DNA from 4 places in the Aquitalea sp. genome. Region 1 is predicted to be linked to each of the others. Evidence: predicted binding sites of a transcription regulator. Region 1 holds the regulator's gene; each other region holds the start of a gene.
What was found. The regulator sigma-54, encoded in region 1, starts transcription at its own class of promoters, with help from an activator protein. The targets are predictions, from matches to a motif close to CTGGCACGCTTCATGCTT.
Positions count from the first base shown of each region.

Region 1 (4,166 bases):
GACCCCAAGGGAATGTTGCAGGAAAAACTGATTGCCAGCCGCATGTGGCAATACCCTGACCGCACCGAATCATATTTCGAGGCACCAGACCTGCAAAGCTACAAGAACGGCACACTGGCCTATCACGCCATCGGTGAGAGCGGTCGGTACAACAGCAAGACAAAGCAGGTGCTGTTCGACAAGAAAGTCACACTGATCCAGCCTGCCACCGGTACCCAACAGGAAACCCGTGTGCTCAGCAGCAATATGCGCATCGACACCGTACGCCATATCGCCCAGTCCGCGGCATTGAGCCACTTCTACTACGGCAAGTCGACCGGCAGCGCCGTCGGCTTCATCTACGAACAGCAGGCCGGCCAGTTGCAGCTGCTGTCCAATGCAAAGGTCACTTATGAAAAATAACTGCCGCCGCTTCATCCGGCTGGCCTGGCTGGCCCTAGGCCTGTGCGCCCTCCAGACTGCCCATGCCGAAAAGACTGACCGCGACAAACCCATCGAAATCAGTGCCGACCGCGGCAATCTCGATCAGCTCAAGGGCGTCACGGTATGGCAGGGCAATGTCATCATCATTCAGGGTACACTCAAGCTGAATGCCGACCGCGCCACCGTCACCCAGGACAAGCAGGGGAACCAGACCATGCAGGCCACCGGCCGCCAAGTTGTCTTCCGCCAGAAAATGGATGGCAAGAACGAATGGATCGAAGGCCAGGCCAACCAGTTGGACTACAACACCGTCACCCACGCCGCAGTGCTGACCGGCAACGCCCGCGTCAAGCGTGGCAACGACTTGGTCATCGGCAATGTGATTACCTACAACACCGAAACCGAAATGTATGACGTCAGCAGCGGGGCCAGCAGCAATGGTGGCCGTGTCACTGCCATCATCCAGCCCAAGCCCAGGGACAACACCCCTGCCGCCAAAAAAACCGACGGAAGCGCGCAATGAGCGGCCCCAGCATCCTTAAAGTGGAGCGGCTGAAAAAGCGCTTCAAGAAACGCACGGTGGTCAAAGACGTCGCCTTGCAGATCCAGAGTGGAGAAGTCATCGGTTTGCTTGGCCCGAACGGTGCCGGCAAAACCACCAGCTTTTACATGATTGTCGGACTGATCGGTGCCGATGAAGGCGAAATCACGCTGGATGGCAGCAGCATCACCCATCTGCCCATCCATCAGCGCGCCCGCCTTGGCCTGGGTTATCTGCCGCAGGAAGCCTCCATTTTCCGCAAGATGACGGTAGAGGAAAACATTACCGCAGTGCTGGAAATTGCCGGTTACAAGGGCGACAAGCTGGAGAAGGAACTGAGCCTGCTGCTGGACGACCTCAACATCGCTCACCTGCGCGAAAGCAATGCGCTGGCCCTGTCCGGCGGCGAGCGACGCCGGGTGGAAATTGCCCGGGTACTGGCCACCCGCCCACGCTTCATCCTGCTGGACGAACCCTTTGCCGGTGTCGACCCGATTGCCGTGATCGACATCCAGAAAATCATCACTTTCCTGCAACAGCGTGGCATCGGCGTACTGATAACCGACCACAATGTCCGGGAAACCCTGCGCATCTGCGACCGGGCCTACATCATCAGCGATGGCTCGGTACTGGCATCCGGCGAACCGGAAGAACTGGTCAACAACGAGAAAGTGCGCCAGGTCTACCTGGGCGAGCACTTCCACCTGTAAACCATGAAACAGTCATTACAGCTCCGGGTTTCACAGCAACTCACCCTCACTCCACAACTGCAGCAGTCGATCAAGCTGCTGCAGCTGTCCACGCTTGACCTGCAAACCGAGGTAGAGCGCTTCCTTCTGGACAACCCCATGCTGGAACGCGGCGACGACCTGCCCGCGCAGGAAGGCCCCGCCACCGAGTCCGCCAGCAGCAACGAAGAATCAACCACCCCCACATCCGACAGCAGCGACAATGACAGCCACAGCGAAAGCAGCGGCGAGCTGACCGACTGGGGCAGTGGCAGCCGGCGCAACGACGGTGACGATGAGTTCGACCCCATGCTGAATGTCCCCTGCCCGGTCAGCCTGCGCCAACATCTGCTGGCCCAGTTGGGGGAGCTGACGCTGCCCACCAGGGATCAGGCCATCGTACAGCTGCTGATTGAAGAACTGGACGATAACGGCTTTCTCACCATCGACATGGAAGAACTGGCCAGCAATCTGCCGCTGGAACTGGAACTGGAATGCGACGAACTGATGGTTGGCCTGCGCCTGCTGCAGCAGTTCGACCCTGCAGGCATTGCCGCACGCAGCCTTGCCGAATCACTCAGCCTGCAGCTGGCTCGCCTGCCGCACCAAGAGCCTGGCCATGCCCTGGCATGCAAGATCGTGGCAGAGCACCTCAGCTTGCTCGGCAATCGGGACTACACCCGCCTCAAGCGCATACTGGGCGCGGATGACGAAGCCATCCGCCAGGCACAGCAACTGATCGCCCGACTGACTCCCCACCCCGCCGCCGGTTTCGGCGGCGAAGACGTGCACTATGTCATCCCGGATGTCACCGTACGCAAACGCCGCGGCCACTGGGTGGCCGAACTCAATAACGGGGCGGTACCGCGCTTACGCGTCAACCAGCTGTACGCCCAGATGCTGTCGGAAAACCGCAGCGCAGCAGGCGAACTGACCGGTCGCCTGCAAGAAGCCAAGTGGCTGGTCAAGAACATCCAGCAACGATTTGACACCATTCTGAAAGTGTCAGAAGCTATAGTCGAAAGGCAACAAGCGTTCTTTGAACACGGTGAAGTGGCCATGCGCCCGCTTATCCTGCGTGACATTGCAGACGAGCTGGGATTGCATGAATCCACGGTGTCACGCGTCACCACCCAGAAATACCTGCTCTGCCCTCGCGGCCTGTTCGAACTGAAATACTTTTTCGGCAGCGCACTGGAAACCGACAGCGGCGGCGAATGCTCAGCCACCGCCATCAAGGCCCATATCCGTCGCATGATCGATGGTGAGAACACAGCCAAGCCGCTTTCGGACAGCGCCATTGCCGACGAACTGGGCAAGCAAGGGATACAGGTTGCAAGACGCACCGTTGCGAAGTATCGTGAAGCTATGCAGATACCGCCGGTCAATCTGCGCAAGGCACTGTAAAGCGTGTCTTGAAGAATATCCGCTCGCCCGGCCGACCCGACCGGGCAGTCAACACAAGAAGGAGTTAGGGTATGAACCTCAAAGTAACCGGTCTCCACCTCGAAGTAACCCCGGCAATCCGTGAATTTCTGGAAAGCAAGCTGGAACGTATCACCCGCCATGTCGATCACGTGATCGACGTCACCGTCACCCTGTCGGTGGACAAGCTGGTACAGAAAGCGGAAGTCAACGTTCATCTTTCCGGCAAGGATATCCACGTAGAAGCCACCGACTCCGACATGTACGCTGCCATCGATGCGCTGATGGACAAGCTGGATCGACAGGTACTCAAGCACAAGGAAAAACAGAGCGAACACCGCGCAACTCCGCAAGTTCAGCCGGAAGCATCCCTGTAATCACCTGACCGACGATGCGGGAACCCACGGGTTCCCGTTTTTATTTGCACGGAGCCTTTTTCATTTTGATGAAGGCAACGTAGAATTGGCCAGTTTTTGTAGCCGTGTGCATACATTCCTATGAGCCTGATTGGCAAAATCCTGACACAGGACCACATTCTTCCGGACCTGGATGTCGCCAGCAAGAAACGTGTCTTCGAGCAGGTGGGCCTCCTTATCGAAAATACCCACGGCATTGCGCGCAGTGAAATTTTCGACTGCCTGTTTGCCCGGGAAAAACTGGGCTCCACCGGCCTGGGCCAGGGCGTGGCCATTCCGCATGGCCGGGCCAGAGGGCTCAAGGAAGCTGCAGGCGTGTTCATCCGCCTGAAAAACCCCATTCCTTTCGATGCCCCGGACGGCAAGCCCGTGCAAAGCCTGTTTGTACTGCTGGTTCCGGAGCAGGCAACTGATCTGCATCTGCAGGTTCTGTCAGAACTGGCCCAGCTTTTCTCCAGCAAACAATTGCGTGAGCAACTGCTGAGTGCGCCATCGCGTGCCGATCTATACCAGCTGCTTACCGGATGGAATACCAACAATGCCTAGCATTACCGTGCGCCGGTTGTATCAGGACAATCAGCAAAAGCTCAACCTGACCTGGGTTGCAGGAACCGGCGGCGCGGACAGCCCCAT
Region 1 covers NZ_JASLFG010000055.1:29,960-34,125, reverse strand. Annotated here, with positions in the region: gene lptC (LPS export ABC transporter periplasmic protein LptC) at 1-402, shown strand, start outside; gene lptA (lipopolysaccharide transport periplasmic protein LptA) at 392-946, shown strand; gene lptB (LPS export ABC transporter ATP-binding protein) at 943-1,674, shown strand; gene QVF59_RS18205 (RNA polymerase factor sigma-54) at 1,678-3,099, shown strand; gene hpf (ribosome hibernation-promoting factor, HPF/YfiA family) at 3,171-3,494, shown strand; gene ptsN (PTS IIA-like nitrogen regulatory protein PtsN) at 3,615-4,079, shown strand; gene hprK (HPr(Ser) kinase/phosphatase) at 4,072-4,166, shown strand, end outside.

Region 2 (4,166 bases), on a different contig from region 1:
CCCCCAGCATGTCCTCCAGTTGGGCAATCTGCTTGCACACCGCGCTCTGGGTAAGTGCCAGTTCCTCGGCGGCACGCGTAAAGCTCTGGTGGCGAGCGGCGCACTCCAGCGCCTGCAGCGCCTCGATACCGGGTAGTCGTTTCCGCATACATTCTTCCTCAAACTCACAATGTGCTGAATTTATATCGTTTGCGACTGGCGCAATGGCACAGGCAAAGTAGCCTGCATTCATTACCTATCCAACCATCACGCCAGCATTGCCAGTCTGTCCATATCACAACTTGGTGCATGAATGGAAGCAACAGCCAGGCACTGGCAAGGGAGCAGCAAATGCTACAGCACAGCAAAAAAATCGTCATTGTCGGAGGCGGTGCCGGTGGCCTGGCACTGGCCAGCCGCCTGGGACGCCTGGCGCGTAAGGATAAGCGCCTGGACATCACGCTGGTGGATGCCGCACGCACCCACATCTGGAAACCGCTGCTACACGAAATTGCTGCCGGCAGCATGAACCCGCACCGGGAAGCGCTGGACTACCTGGCCCAGGCCAAACGCCACGGTTTCCGCTTTTGTCTGGGCCGCATGCAGGATCTGGACCGCCAGCAACGCCGCATCCATATCGCTGCCACGGCGGATGAACAGGGCCAGCCGCTGATTCCGGCCAGACAGCTGGACTACGACATCCTGGTGCTGGCCGTAGGCAGTGCCACCAATGACTTCGGCACGCCCGGCGTGGCCGAACATGCGATCTGCCTTAACACCCCGGATGATGCCAGCCGCTTCCACCGCCAACTGGTGAACGCCTGCATCCGTGCCAGCCTGCAGCCAGGCCCTCTGCGGCCCGAGCAGCTGCAGCTCACCATCATCGGGGCCGGAGCCACCGGGGTGGAGCTGGCGGCCGAGCTGCGTAACACCACGCGCGAGCTGGTGGCGCATGGCCGGGAAAACATCAATCCGGATCGTGACATCCGCCTCACCCTGATCGAGGCCGGACCGCGCATCCTGCCGGCCCTGCCGCCTGCCATTGCCGCCAAGGCGCAGCGCCAATTGCAGGAAATGCAGGTGCGGGTGCTGTGTGGCGAGCGCGTCAGTGTAGTCAGGGATGGTGCAGTGCATACCGCCAGCGGCCAGTGCATTGCGTCGGAACTGGTAGTCTGGGCCGCCGGGGTGCAGGCTCCGGCATTTCTGGCCGGACTGGCAGGGCTGGAAAGCAATCGCCTTAATCAGCTACTGGTTCGCCCCACGCTGCAGACCACGCTGGATGAAAACGTATTTGCCCTGGGCGACTGCGCCGCCTGCCCGGACCGCCAGGGCTGGGTGCCGCCACGCGCGCAGGCTGCCAGCCAGCAGGCGGATCTGCTGTTCCACAATGTCCGCTGCCTGCTGGCGGGAAAGCCGTTGCGGGCATTTCATTACCGTGATCTGGGATCGCTGATTTCGCTGGGCCGCTACAGCACGGTGGGCAGTCTGATGAGTGCACTGTCGCGCCGCAGCCTGTTTGTCCACGGCCAGTTTGCCCGGCTGATGTATCTGTCGCTGTATCACCGACACCAACTGAGCCTGTTTGGCTGGCTCCCCACCCTGCTGACAGCCGCCGGACGCCTGCTCAGCCGGCGTACCCAGCCACAGGTCAAGCTGCACTGATACCGATGGCAGCAAGCACCATGCACCAAACAGCAGCACAAAACACAATGCAAACCCCGTTTTGGTGCATGCGCACCGTTTTGCATCACCACAGCCCGCACTGCATCTCCCCAAAAACGGGCTGACTGCGGCCATTTTCGTGCACGAACAGCCCAAGCTGGTGCGATCTTGCCCCAGCTGGCACTGCGCTTGCTTTAAGGAGGCAACAAAAGCCGACAACAACGGGACTCGCCATGCCAACTGCCAACTCGCCATCAGACGTACTGTTTCTGCTGCTCGGGGCCATCATGATTCTGGCCATGCACGCTGGATTCGCCTTTCTGGAACTGGGCACCGTGCGCAAGAAAAACCAGGTCAATGCCCTGGTGAAGATTCTCACCGACTTTGCCGTCTCTGCTATTGCCTACTTCTTTGTCGGCTATACCGTGGCCTACGGCGTCAACTTCCTGGGTGATGCCCGCCATATCGCCGAGCACCACGGCTACGAGCTGGTAAAGTTCTTCTTCCTGCTGACCTTTGCCGCGGCCATTCCGGCCATTGTGTCGGGCGGCATTGCCGAGCGCGCCAAATTCCACCCGCAGTCGGCTGCCACCTTTTTGCTGGTGGGGCTGGTATATCCCTTTTTCGAAGGCATTGCCTGGAACAACCATTACGGCGTACAGGACTGGCTGAGCCACAGTTTCGGCCAGCCCTTCCATGACTTTGCCGGTTCGGTGGTAGTGCATGCGGTGGGCGGCTGGATCGGCCTGGCTGCCGTGCTCAACCTGGGTGCACGTCGTGGCCGTTACAGCAAGGAAGGCCGCATCTCCGCCCATCCGCCCTCTTCCATTCCGTTTCTGGCGCTGGGCGCGTGGATTCTGATTGTTGGCTGGTTCGGCTTCAATGTGATGAGCGCCCAGCGTCTGGACGGCATTTCCGGCCTGGTGGCCATCAACTCGCTGATGGCCATGGTGGGCGGCACCCTCAGCGCCATGTGGGCAGGCAAGAACGACCCCGGCTTCATTCACAACGGCCCGCTGGCCGGCCTGGTGGCGGTGTGCGCCGGTTCGGACATCATGCATCCGCTGGGTGCGCTGGTAGTGGGCCTGGTGGCCGGCGGCATGTTTGTCTGGCTGTTTACCCAGACCCAGAACCGCTGGAAAATTGATGATGTGCTAGGGGTATGGCCGCTGCATGGCATCTGTGGTGCCTGGGGCGGCGTTGCCGCCGGTATTTTTGGCCAGAGCGCACTGGGCGGGCTGGGTGGTGTCAGCCTGGTGTCCCAGTTGCTGGGTACGGTTGCCGGCATTGCCATCGGCTTTGGCGGTGGCTATGCCGTGTATGCACTGCTGCGCAAGACCGTGGGCATCCGCCTGGATGAAGAAGAAGAATTCAACGGTGCCGACCTGACCATCCACCAGATCACCGCTACGCCGGACCGCGAAACCAACTGGTAATTCCATCCTGCGCTGGTCGGGCCTGGTGCGCAGGCTCGCCCAGCTTGTCATAAGCTTGATCCGCCTCAGACTTTGTCGGTTTTGTCTGACAAGAGGACACACAGCGCGCATGGCCTCCGCTATGCTGACAACAAGCATCACCCGCAGGCAGCAACCGGAATCATGAGCACGCAACTTCCCCCACATGGCAGGAGCTCCCTGCGCACCCGCATTACCCTTGGCATGCTGCTGGCACTGGTCGTCACCCTATGGCTGGCCACCTTGCTGATCAGCCACAGTCTGCGCCAGCAGATGGAAGCCACCATCTCGGCCCAGCAGTTTTCCACCGTGTCACTGGCCGCACGCGAAGTGGACCGCTCGGTCAGGGAGCGCGTACTGGCGCTGCAGTCTCTCACCGAGCAGTTCAAGAACAAACCGCTAAGCACCGCAGCCATCCAGCCCGAACTGCTGCGCCGCCCCATTTTGCTGATGATGTTCAACTGGGGCGTGATGGTGCTGGACAAAAACGGCATGGTGAAAGCCAGCATACCCGAGAGCCTGGGCCGCAATGGTCGTTCCTATGCTGACCGCGCATTCTTCCAACAAGCCATGCGGCAAGGTGGGCGCCATATCACCGAGCCCATGCAAGGGCTGCACACCGGCAAGCCGGTGATTTCCATGCTGGAACCGCTGCTGGATGACAAAGGCGAAATGGTGGGCATGATCATGGGCGTGACCAATCTGGCACAGCCCAATTTCCTGGATGACATCAGCTCGGCCAGATATGGTGTCACTGGCAGCTTTTTCATCACCTCGCCGCAAAGCCGCCGCTACATCATGTCGTCGGACAAGCAGCGCCTGCTCAATCCCGGCCCACCGCCTGGCGTCAACCCGGTATACGACCGCTATATCAATGGCGAAGAAGGCTCTGGTGTGGCCATGAGTTCACGCGGGGTACTGGAGCTGTCCTCCAGCGTACAGATCAAGTCCACCGGCTGGCTGATGCAGTCGGTACTACCGGCAGAAGAAGCCTTTGCCCCCATTCGCACCCTGCAGCGCCAGCTGTTTGGCCTGACCTTGCTGCTAACGCTGCTGGCTGGTGGCCTGAGC
Region 2 covers NZ_JASLFG010000029.1:80,933-85,098, reverse strand. Annotated here, with positions in the region: gene gcvA (transcriptional regulator GcvA) at 1-148, opposite strand, end outside; gene QVF59_RS09730 (NAD(P)/FAD-dependent oxidoreductase) at 331-1,641, shown strand; gene QVF59_RS09725 (ammonium transporter) at 1,875-3,077, shown strand; gene QVF59_RS09720 (bifunctional diguanylate cyclase/phosphodiesterase) at 3,240-4,166, shown strand, end outside.
Region 2: the regulator sigma-54 is predicted to act here: its motif matches at 1,819-1,836, upstream of QVF59_RS09725 (ammonium transporter).

Region 3 (4,166 bases), on a different contig from region 1:
CCCAGCATGTGGAAAAAGTGCGTGGCCTGATTGCCCGTCACTTCCCGGCCGGCACCCGTGCCACGGACCCGGCGGGCGGCTTTCTGATCTGGCTGGAACTGCCGGAAGGCTGCGACAGCGTGGCGCTGTTTCATGCAGCCATTGCCGAGAACATCAGCATCATGCCCGGCCCGCTGTATTCACCCGGCGGCCGTTACCGCAATGCCATGCGCCTGTCCTGCTGCTATCCGCTGGACGAGCGCTATGTCGCCGCCCTCACCCGCGTGGGCATGCTGGTGCAACAGCAACTGGCGCAGCAAGGCGGCTGATATCGGCTTAGTGTCGTGGCTGCTGCCGCGTCTGGCTGGGGGTTTCGCCAAACAGGCGGCGATAGTCGTAGGTGAAATGGCTGGGACTGGCAAAACCCCAGTCTTCGGCCAGTTGCTGGATACTCTCCTGTCCGCTGACCGGTGAGCGCAGCAGGCGACGCACCTGATTAAGCCGGAGTGCGCGCAGGAAAGGCAGCGGACTCATGGCGGTGACTTCCTGAAAGCCGTTCTGCAAGGTGCGGCGTGTCACATGCAGCTCACGGCACAAGCCCTCCACGCTCAGCCAGTTCTGCGCCGGCTGCAAGGCCCGCTGGCGTGCCTGCTCCACCCATTGCCAGTGGCGCTGACTGCTGCCCTCACGCCGCAGCAATGGTTCTGCGGCAGACTGTGACAAGGCCAGCAGCAAGGCATCCACCGAACAATCCAGCAGTAATTGGCGGCCAATGCTGTCCGGCGTGTGCCGCGCCAGCGCCAGCAGTTCGGCAATCTGTCCGCACAGGGCCTGCTGCCTGTCTGGTGCCAGGCAGACCGCAGCCGTCTGCAGCCAGTGCGGCGGGAGGTCGCGGCCAAACAGCTCCAGATGGCGCTGCGCCAGTACCTGCTGTTCCAGCACGATGCCGTAAATGGTGAAGTCGTCCGGGGTGCGCAGGGTGAAGTCGGTGCCGCCCATGGCCACCAGCACGGCAGACGGCGGCACGCTGCGGCCATGAAAGCGCAGCCGCTCGCCACTACCGGGCGCGGGGATGCCAAACCAGATGGCCCCCTGCCACGGCTGGCATTGCTGGTAGGTTTCGCGGGCCGAGTATTCGCGGAACACCTGCAAGCGCCCCAGGCACAGCTCATCCAGCCGCCCGGAAAAACGGCCACAGGAGATCTGCGCGTAATCCTGCTGCCAGCCACTGATGAAGGCGGCCTGATCGGCAGCATCATCGGCCAGGCGGGTGACAAACTGCAGTGATAAGCCATGTGCCAGCGGGTCCATCTGCGGCTCCGTGAAATCGTTGATCCTGCAGATGATTAGCAAGAAGCACACCAGCCCTGATGGCGCTTTTCTGCGCCAGCGCTATCGTAAATCGGCAAATTCCCCGCCACGGTGCATGCGCGACAGCAGTATGCCTCATCACGGTGCCGGATTGGCGCAACAAGCCCGCCAGCACGCACCGTCAGCAATCATGGTCCGGGCACGACTCTTGCACTGCACCATCCAGCTGGCGTAGCTGCTGGCTTCAGCCGGGTTGGTGGACGGTTTTTCTTTTCCGATTTCCGATAACGCCGCCTGCACCTCTCTGCCTAGCATGCATCACAGGCCCCGGATGCCACCGCACCGGGCAGGGAGAAGTGATACCAAAAGGGAAATGTCATGAGCAGCAACAATCACGGCCTGGCGCGCAAGCTGGGCGGCTGGCAACTATGGGGGATCGCCGTCGGGCTGGTGATCTCGGGCGAATACTTTGGCTGGAGCTATGGCTGGGCCCAGGCCGGTACGCTGGGCTTTCTGCTCAGCTCCATCTTCGTGGCCATCATGTACACGGCCTTCATTTTCAGCTTTACCGAGCTGACCACCGCCATTCCACATGCCGGCGGCCCGTTTGCCTATGCGCGCCGCGCCTTTGGCCCGGTTGGCGGTTTTGTCGCCGGTTTTGCCACCTTGTGCGAATTCGTGTTTGCCCCGCCGGCCATCGCGCTGGCCATCGGTGCTTATCTGAACGTGCAGTTTCCCGAGCTGAGCGCCAAGTGGATTGCCTGCGGTGCCTACATCGTGTTCATGGCGCTGAATATCGTCGGTGTCAGCGTGGCCGCAGCGTTCGAGCTGGTAGTCACCCTGCTGGCCATTTTCGAATTGCTGCTGTTCATGGGCGTGGTGTCGCCGGGCTTTAGCTGGGACAACTTCACCCATCACGGCTGGGCCGGTAGCGACAGCTTCAGTCTGAGCGCCGTGGGTGGCATGTTTGCCGCCATTCCGTTTGCCATCTGGTTCTTCCTCGCCATCGAAGGCGCTGCCATGGCCGCCGAAGAAGCCAAGGACCCCAGCCGTACCATTCCGCGCGCCTATGTGGCCGGCATCCTCACCCTGGTGGCACTGGCCATGGGCGTGATGATCATGGCCGGTGGTGCCGGTGACTGGAGCAAGCTGGCCAATATCAACGACCCGCTGCCGCAGGCGATGAAGCTGATCGTGGGCAGCAACAGCGGCTGGCTGCACATGCTGGTATGGCTGGGCCTGCTGGGCCTGATTGCCAGCTTCCACGGCATCATCATGGGCTATTCGCGCCAGATCTTCGCGCTGGCCCGTGCCGGTTACCTGCCGCCGATGCTGGCGGTGATCCACCCGCGCTTCAAGACGCCGCATCGCGCCATCATCGTGGGCGGCCTTATCGGCATTGCCGCCATTTTCAGTGACGACCTGATCCAGATCGCCGGTCAGCCGCTGACCGCCAACATCGTCACCCTGTCGGTATTCGGTGCCATCGTGATGTACATCGTGTCCATGCTGGCGCTGTTCAAGCTGCGCCGCAGCGAACCCACCCTGGCCCGTCCGTTCAGCGCACCGGCCTACCCGCTGCTGCCCGGCCTGGCACTGGCCTGCGCCGTGGTCTGCCTGGTGGCCATGATCTGGTACAACCAGCTACTGGCACTGATTTTTGCCGGCAGCCTGGCCGTGGCCTATGCCTACTACCTGCTCACCCACCGCCAGCGCGCGGCAGCCGCCAGTGATCATCTGCTGGAAGGTGGCGATGCCATCACGCTGAAACCTGCTGTAGCCCGCAGCGAATAAGAGAGAGGCGGGGTGTGCCCGGCACACCCCGGTAAACCATGTCCTACGCCATCACCATCGGCCCGCGCCGTTACCGCTTCGACGACCTGAAAACCCTGCTGGCCCGCGCCACACCGCTGCGTTCTGGCGACCAGCTGGCCGGGATTGCCGCCAGCAGCGCCGAAGAGCGGGTGGCGGCACAAATGTGTCTGGCCGACGTGCCACTCACCACCTTCCTGCAAGAGCTGCTGATTCCTTACGAGCAGGACGAAGTCAGCCGCCTGATCATCGACAGCCACGACGCCCACGCCTTTGCCCCCATCAGCCACCTGACGGTTGGCGGCCTGCGCGACTGGCTGCTGTCCGATGCAGCCAATAGCAGCACGCTGGCGGCAGTGGCACCCGGCCTGACGCCGGAAATGGTGTCCGCCGTCAGCAAGCTGATGCGCAACCAGGACCTGGTGTGGGTGGCCAGCAAATGCCGGGTGATCACCCGCTTTCGCAATACCCAGGGCCTGCCCGGCCACATGGGCGTGCGGCTGCAGCCCAACCATCCCACCGACGACGCACGCGGCATTGCCGCCGCCATGCTGGACGGCCTGCTGTACGGCGCGGGCGATGCGGTGATCGGCATCAATCCGGCCAGCGACAGCCCGGAAGCCATCCACACCATGCTGGCGATGATGGACGAAGTGCGCCAGCGCTATGCCATTCCCACCCAAAGCTGTGTACTCACCCACGTTACCAGCACGCTGGAGCTGATCCAGCGCGGCGCGCCGGTGGATCTGGTGTTTCAGTCCATTGCCGGTACGGAACAAGCCAATAGCGGCTTCGGCATCAACCTGGCGGTACTGGGCGAAGCGCAGCAGGCCGCACTGGAGCTGCGCCGCGGCACGGTAGGCGACAATGTGATGTATTTCGAAACCGGCCAGGGCAGCGCGCTGTCGGCCAATGCCCACTGGGACGTGGACCAGCAAAGCTGCGAAGTGCGCGCCTATGCGGTGGCGCGGCACTTCTCACCCTTGCTGGTGAACACCGTGGTGGGCTTTATCGGCCCGGAATACCTGTACAACGGCAAGCAGATCATCCGCGCCGGGCTGGAA
Region 3 covers NZ_JASLFG010000042.1:4,957-9,122, reverse strand. Annotated here, with positions in the region: gene QVF59_RS15060 (aminotransferase-like domain-containing protein) at 1-308, shown strand, start outside; gene QVF59_RS15055 (helix-turn-helix domain-containing protein) at 316-1,290, opposite strand; gene eat (ethanolamine permease) at 1,669-3,084, shown strand; gene QVF59_RS15045 (ethanolamine ammonia-lyase subunit EutB) at 3,123-4,166, shown strand, end outside.
Region 3: the regulator sigma-54 is predicted to act here: its motif matches at 1,394-1,411, upstream of eat (ethanolamine permease).

Region 4 (4,166 bases), on a different contig from region 1:
CCCGGGTTGAGGGTGAGGCTGGCGTTGACCAGCAAGTCTTTCAGCCCGCGACGCAGGCTGAGGTTTTTCAATTGGATCATGTCGGGTTTCTGCGCGGCACAGCGCGCTGTGCCGACGGGATATTAAGCAGCGGGAAGGGTGGACAGATCCCAGCGCGGTTTGATGGAGTAGCTGCCCGGTGCGGTGGCGTGTTTCAGGCGCATGGCACCGGCAAAGGCAATCATGGCACCATTGTCGGTGCACAGCGCCAGCGGCGGGTAGTACACCTCCAGCTTGCGGCGGCTGGCGGCCTGATCCAGCGCGGCACGCAGCTGTTTGTTGGCACCGACACCGCCGGCTACCACCAGCTTTTTCATGCCGCTCTGTTTCAGCGCCTTGAGCGATTTGCTGACCAGCACCTCGACAATGGCTTCCTGGAAGGCGCGGCAAATGTCCTTGCGGGTTTGCTCGTCAATCTGGCCGTGCTCGGCCTCCACTTGCTTGCTCAGGGTGAGCACGGCGGTTTTCAGGCCGGAGAAGCTCATGTCCAGGTTGTCACTGTGCAGCATGGGGCGCGGCAGGTTGAAGCGTGTCGGGTCGCCTTCTTCTGCCAGGCGTGACAGCAGCGGGCCGCCGGGGTAGGGCAGGCCCAGCAGCTTTGCCGTCTTGTCAAAGGCTTCGCCGGCGGCGTCGTCCAGCGTTTCGCCCAGCACTTCATACTGGCCGATCCCATGCACTGCCATCAGCTGGGTGTGGCCGCCGGAAACCAGCAAGGCAATGAAGGGGAATTCCGGGCGCGGGTCGGCCAGCAGCGGCGACAACAAATGACCTTCCAGATGATGCACGCCAATCACCGGAATGTTCAGGCCGAAGGCCAGCGCATTGGCCACACTTGCCCCCACCATCAGCGCACCGCCAAGGCCGGGGCCCTGGGTGTAGGCAATGGCATCCACATCGGCCAGGGTTTTGCCGGCGTCGGCCAGGCAGGCTTCGGTGAGCGGGATGACGCGGCGGATATGGTCGCGGCTGGCCAGTTCTGGCACCACGCCACCGTATTCGGCGTGCATGGCCATTTGCGTATGCAGTTGGTGGGCAACCAGGCCCGCCGTGAGGTCGTACAGTGCAACGCCGGTTTCGTCGCACGATGATTCGATTCCAAGTACCAGCATGATGGCTTTATAACAGGGCAATCTTTCCATTTTACCGGCTAATCTTTGTCTGCCCAAATCGGGAATGATAGTCTGTGGCGATCTGGCGCATCAGCGCGCAACAAAACATGAAGGGACAGGCAGTGAAAGCAAGGCTGAAATGGGTGGATGGCGTGTGTTTCATGGGTGAGAGCGGCAGCGGTCACGCGGTGGTGATGGATGGAGCGCCGGAAGGCGGTGGTCGCAATCTGGGCCCGCGACCAATGGAATTGCTGTTGCTGGGGACTGCCGGCTGCACCAGCTATGACGTGATTTCCATCCTGAAGAAGTCGCGCCAGCAGGTGACGGACTGCTGGGTGGAAATGGAAGCCGAACGAGCCGATACCGAACCCAAGGTGTTCACCAAAATCCATTTTCATTTTGTGGTGACCGGGCGTGAACTGAAGCCGGAAGTGGTGGAACGTGCCATCAAGCTGTCGGCAGAAAAATACTGCTCGGCTTCCATCATGCTGGGCAAGACCGCTGACATTACGCACGATTTTGAGGTGCGCGCCGACTGAGCCAGCGCCAGGGCGTGCAGTGTGCCCTTTGTTATCAGATAAGGCCGCCGATGCCATCAGGTGTCGGCGGCCTTGTTTTTGCCGGTGGCGGCAGCCGGTAATGAGCGGCGGCAAAACTTGCCGCTCTGTGCAGCCCAGTCTGGTGATGGATGGGGTGTTGCATGTGTTTCAGTCAATAAAATCAGGCATCTACGGGTTTTTCCATTGCTGGCATGATTCCTGCTATGGATCGGGACGCATCCAGGGAGAAACGGTCATGTTGGACAAGATTGGCAAGGAATTCGATTTTCAGCAGCGAGCGCTGAATCTGCGCGCTTACCGCCAGGAAGTCATTGCCAGCAATATCGCCAACGCCGATACCCCCAATTACAAGGCTGTGGATTTCGATTTCAAGCAGGCATTGCAGTCGGCACAGGGTGGTCAGAGCAAGCTGGCGATGAATGTGACCGATGCCCGTCATTTGCCGGGCGATGCTGCTGGTGCTGCCGGCAAGCCCTCGGTGCAGTATCGCAATGCCGTGCAGCAAAGCCTGGACGGTAACACGGTGGACATGGATGTGGAGCGTGCGGCCTTTGCTGATAACGCGCTGCAGTACCAGTCCACGCTCACTTTCCTGAGCAAGCGTATTTCCAGCCTGAACAGCGCCATTACCGGAGGTCAGTAAGCATGTCGCTAGCCAATATCTTTGCCATTTCCGGTTCTGCGCTGACGGCACAATCCATGCGGCTTAACGTAGTGGCCAGCAATATTGCCAATGCGGAAAGCGCCACCAGCTCCACGGGTCAGCCCTACAAGGGGCGCCATGTGGTATTTACCGCATTGCCGGTGAATGCATCGCAGCCGCAGGTGGCTGGCGTGCGGGTGACTTCCATCGTGGAAGACCAGACGCCACCGCGCCTGAAGTATGACCCCAGCAACCCTCTGGCGGACGAGAAGGGTTATGTGAACATGCCCAATGTCAATCCGGTCGAGGAAATGTCAGACATGATTTCCGCTTCGCGCTCGTATCAGACCAATGTGGAAATGATGAATACCGCCAAGAGCCTGCTGCAGAAAACCCTGCAGCTGGGCCAGTGATGAAAGGCCAGTGCCATGACCAGCTCGGTTAATTCCTCGTCCAATCCGTATGCAGTACTGAATGGCAGCTCCAGTGGTGCCACCGGTACCAGCTCGACCAATGCCAACACTGACACCAGTGCGCAGGGGATTCAGGACCGTTTCCTGAAGCTGCTGGTAACCCAGCTGCAGGCACAGGATCCGATGAATCCGATGGACAACAGCCAGATCACCAGTCAGATGGCGCAGATCAGCCAGGTTTCCGGCATGCAGACCCTGAACACCGCCATGCAGAGCCTGGTGCAGTCGCAGGCAGCCAATCAGTCGCTGATGGCGGCTTCCATGATTGGCAAGCAGGCGCTGGTGCCTGGCAGTGCGCTCAATATGACCAGTGGCAGCTCGGTGCAGGGTGCGGTAAGCCTCAGTGGTGCTGCCACCGACTACACCGTCAGCATCAAGGATGCCAACGGCAATGTGGTGGATACGCTTACGGTGAAGAGCCCAAGCACGGGTCTGAATTCCTTCAATTGGGATGGCAAGGATGCCAATGGCAATCAGTTGCCCAGCGGCAAATACACTTTCAGCGCACAGGCTACCAGCGCCAGTAGCACGGCAGTCACGGCAACGCCCTATGCCAATCAGGCGGTGACCGCAGTCAGCTGGGCTAGCGGTTCGCCGCAGCTGATCATGAAGGACGGTACCAGCGTCGGCTTGGCCAACGTGGCGCAGTTGTCTTAAATCCAGGTCATTAGTGCAATCAGGTTTCGGGGAGTAGCAACATGGGTTTTCAACAAGGTCTGAGTGGTCTGAATTCGGCATCCTCGCAGCTGGATACCATTGGCAACAACGTATCCAATGCCAGCACGGTGGGTTTCAAGAGTTCGCGTACCGAGTTCAGTGATCTGTTTTCCACCAGCTTTTACGGCGTAGCCAATACCAGTGCCGGTATCGGCTCGCAGGTGAATGCGGTGACCCAGTCTTTCAGTGCCGGCAACATCACGCCCACTGGCCGCAGCCTGGATCTGGCCATTAACAACAATGGCTTTTTCATCATGCGGCAGAACCCCACCTCCACCACCGGCTCGCTGGCCTATACCCGTAACGGCCAGTTCCAGGTGGACAAGGATGGTTACATCGTCAATGGCAACGATCGCCTGCAAGGCTGGATGGCCAATAACGGCGTGGTAACCCAGGGCCCGGTGACCGACCTCAAGCTGCAGACCAACCTGATTTCGCCGGCAGCCACCACCAAGGTCACCATGGGTGTCAACGTCGATTCGCGTCTGACCACGCCTACCGTCACCCCGCTGAATCCGACCAATACCAATACCTTCAACTGGTCCAATGCGGCACAGGTGTACGACAGCCTGGGTAATCAGCACAATCTGACCCTGTATTACGTCAAGGGAACGGCAACCGCCAC
Region 4 covers NZ_JASLFG010000003.1:113,872-118,037, reverse strand. Annotated here, with positions in the region: gene QVF59_RS01305 (ATP-binding cassette domain-containing protein) at 1-80, opposite strand, end outside; gene tsaD (tRNA (adenosine(37)-N6)-threonylcarbamoyltransferase complex transferase subunit TsaD) at 123-1,148, opposite strand; gene QVF59_RS01295 (OsmC family protein) at 1,271-1,687, shown strand; gene flgB (flagellar basal body rod protein FlgB) at 1,944-2,351, shown strand; gene flgC (flagellar basal body rod protein FlgC) at 2,354-2,764, shown strand; gene QVF59_RS01280 (flagellar hook assembly protein FlgD) at 2,780-3,481, shown strand; gene flgE (flagellar hook protein FlgE) at 3,523-4,166, shown strand, end outside.
Region 4: the regulator sigma-54 is predicted to act here: its motif matches at 1,895-1,912, upstream of flgB (flagellar basal body rod protein FlgB).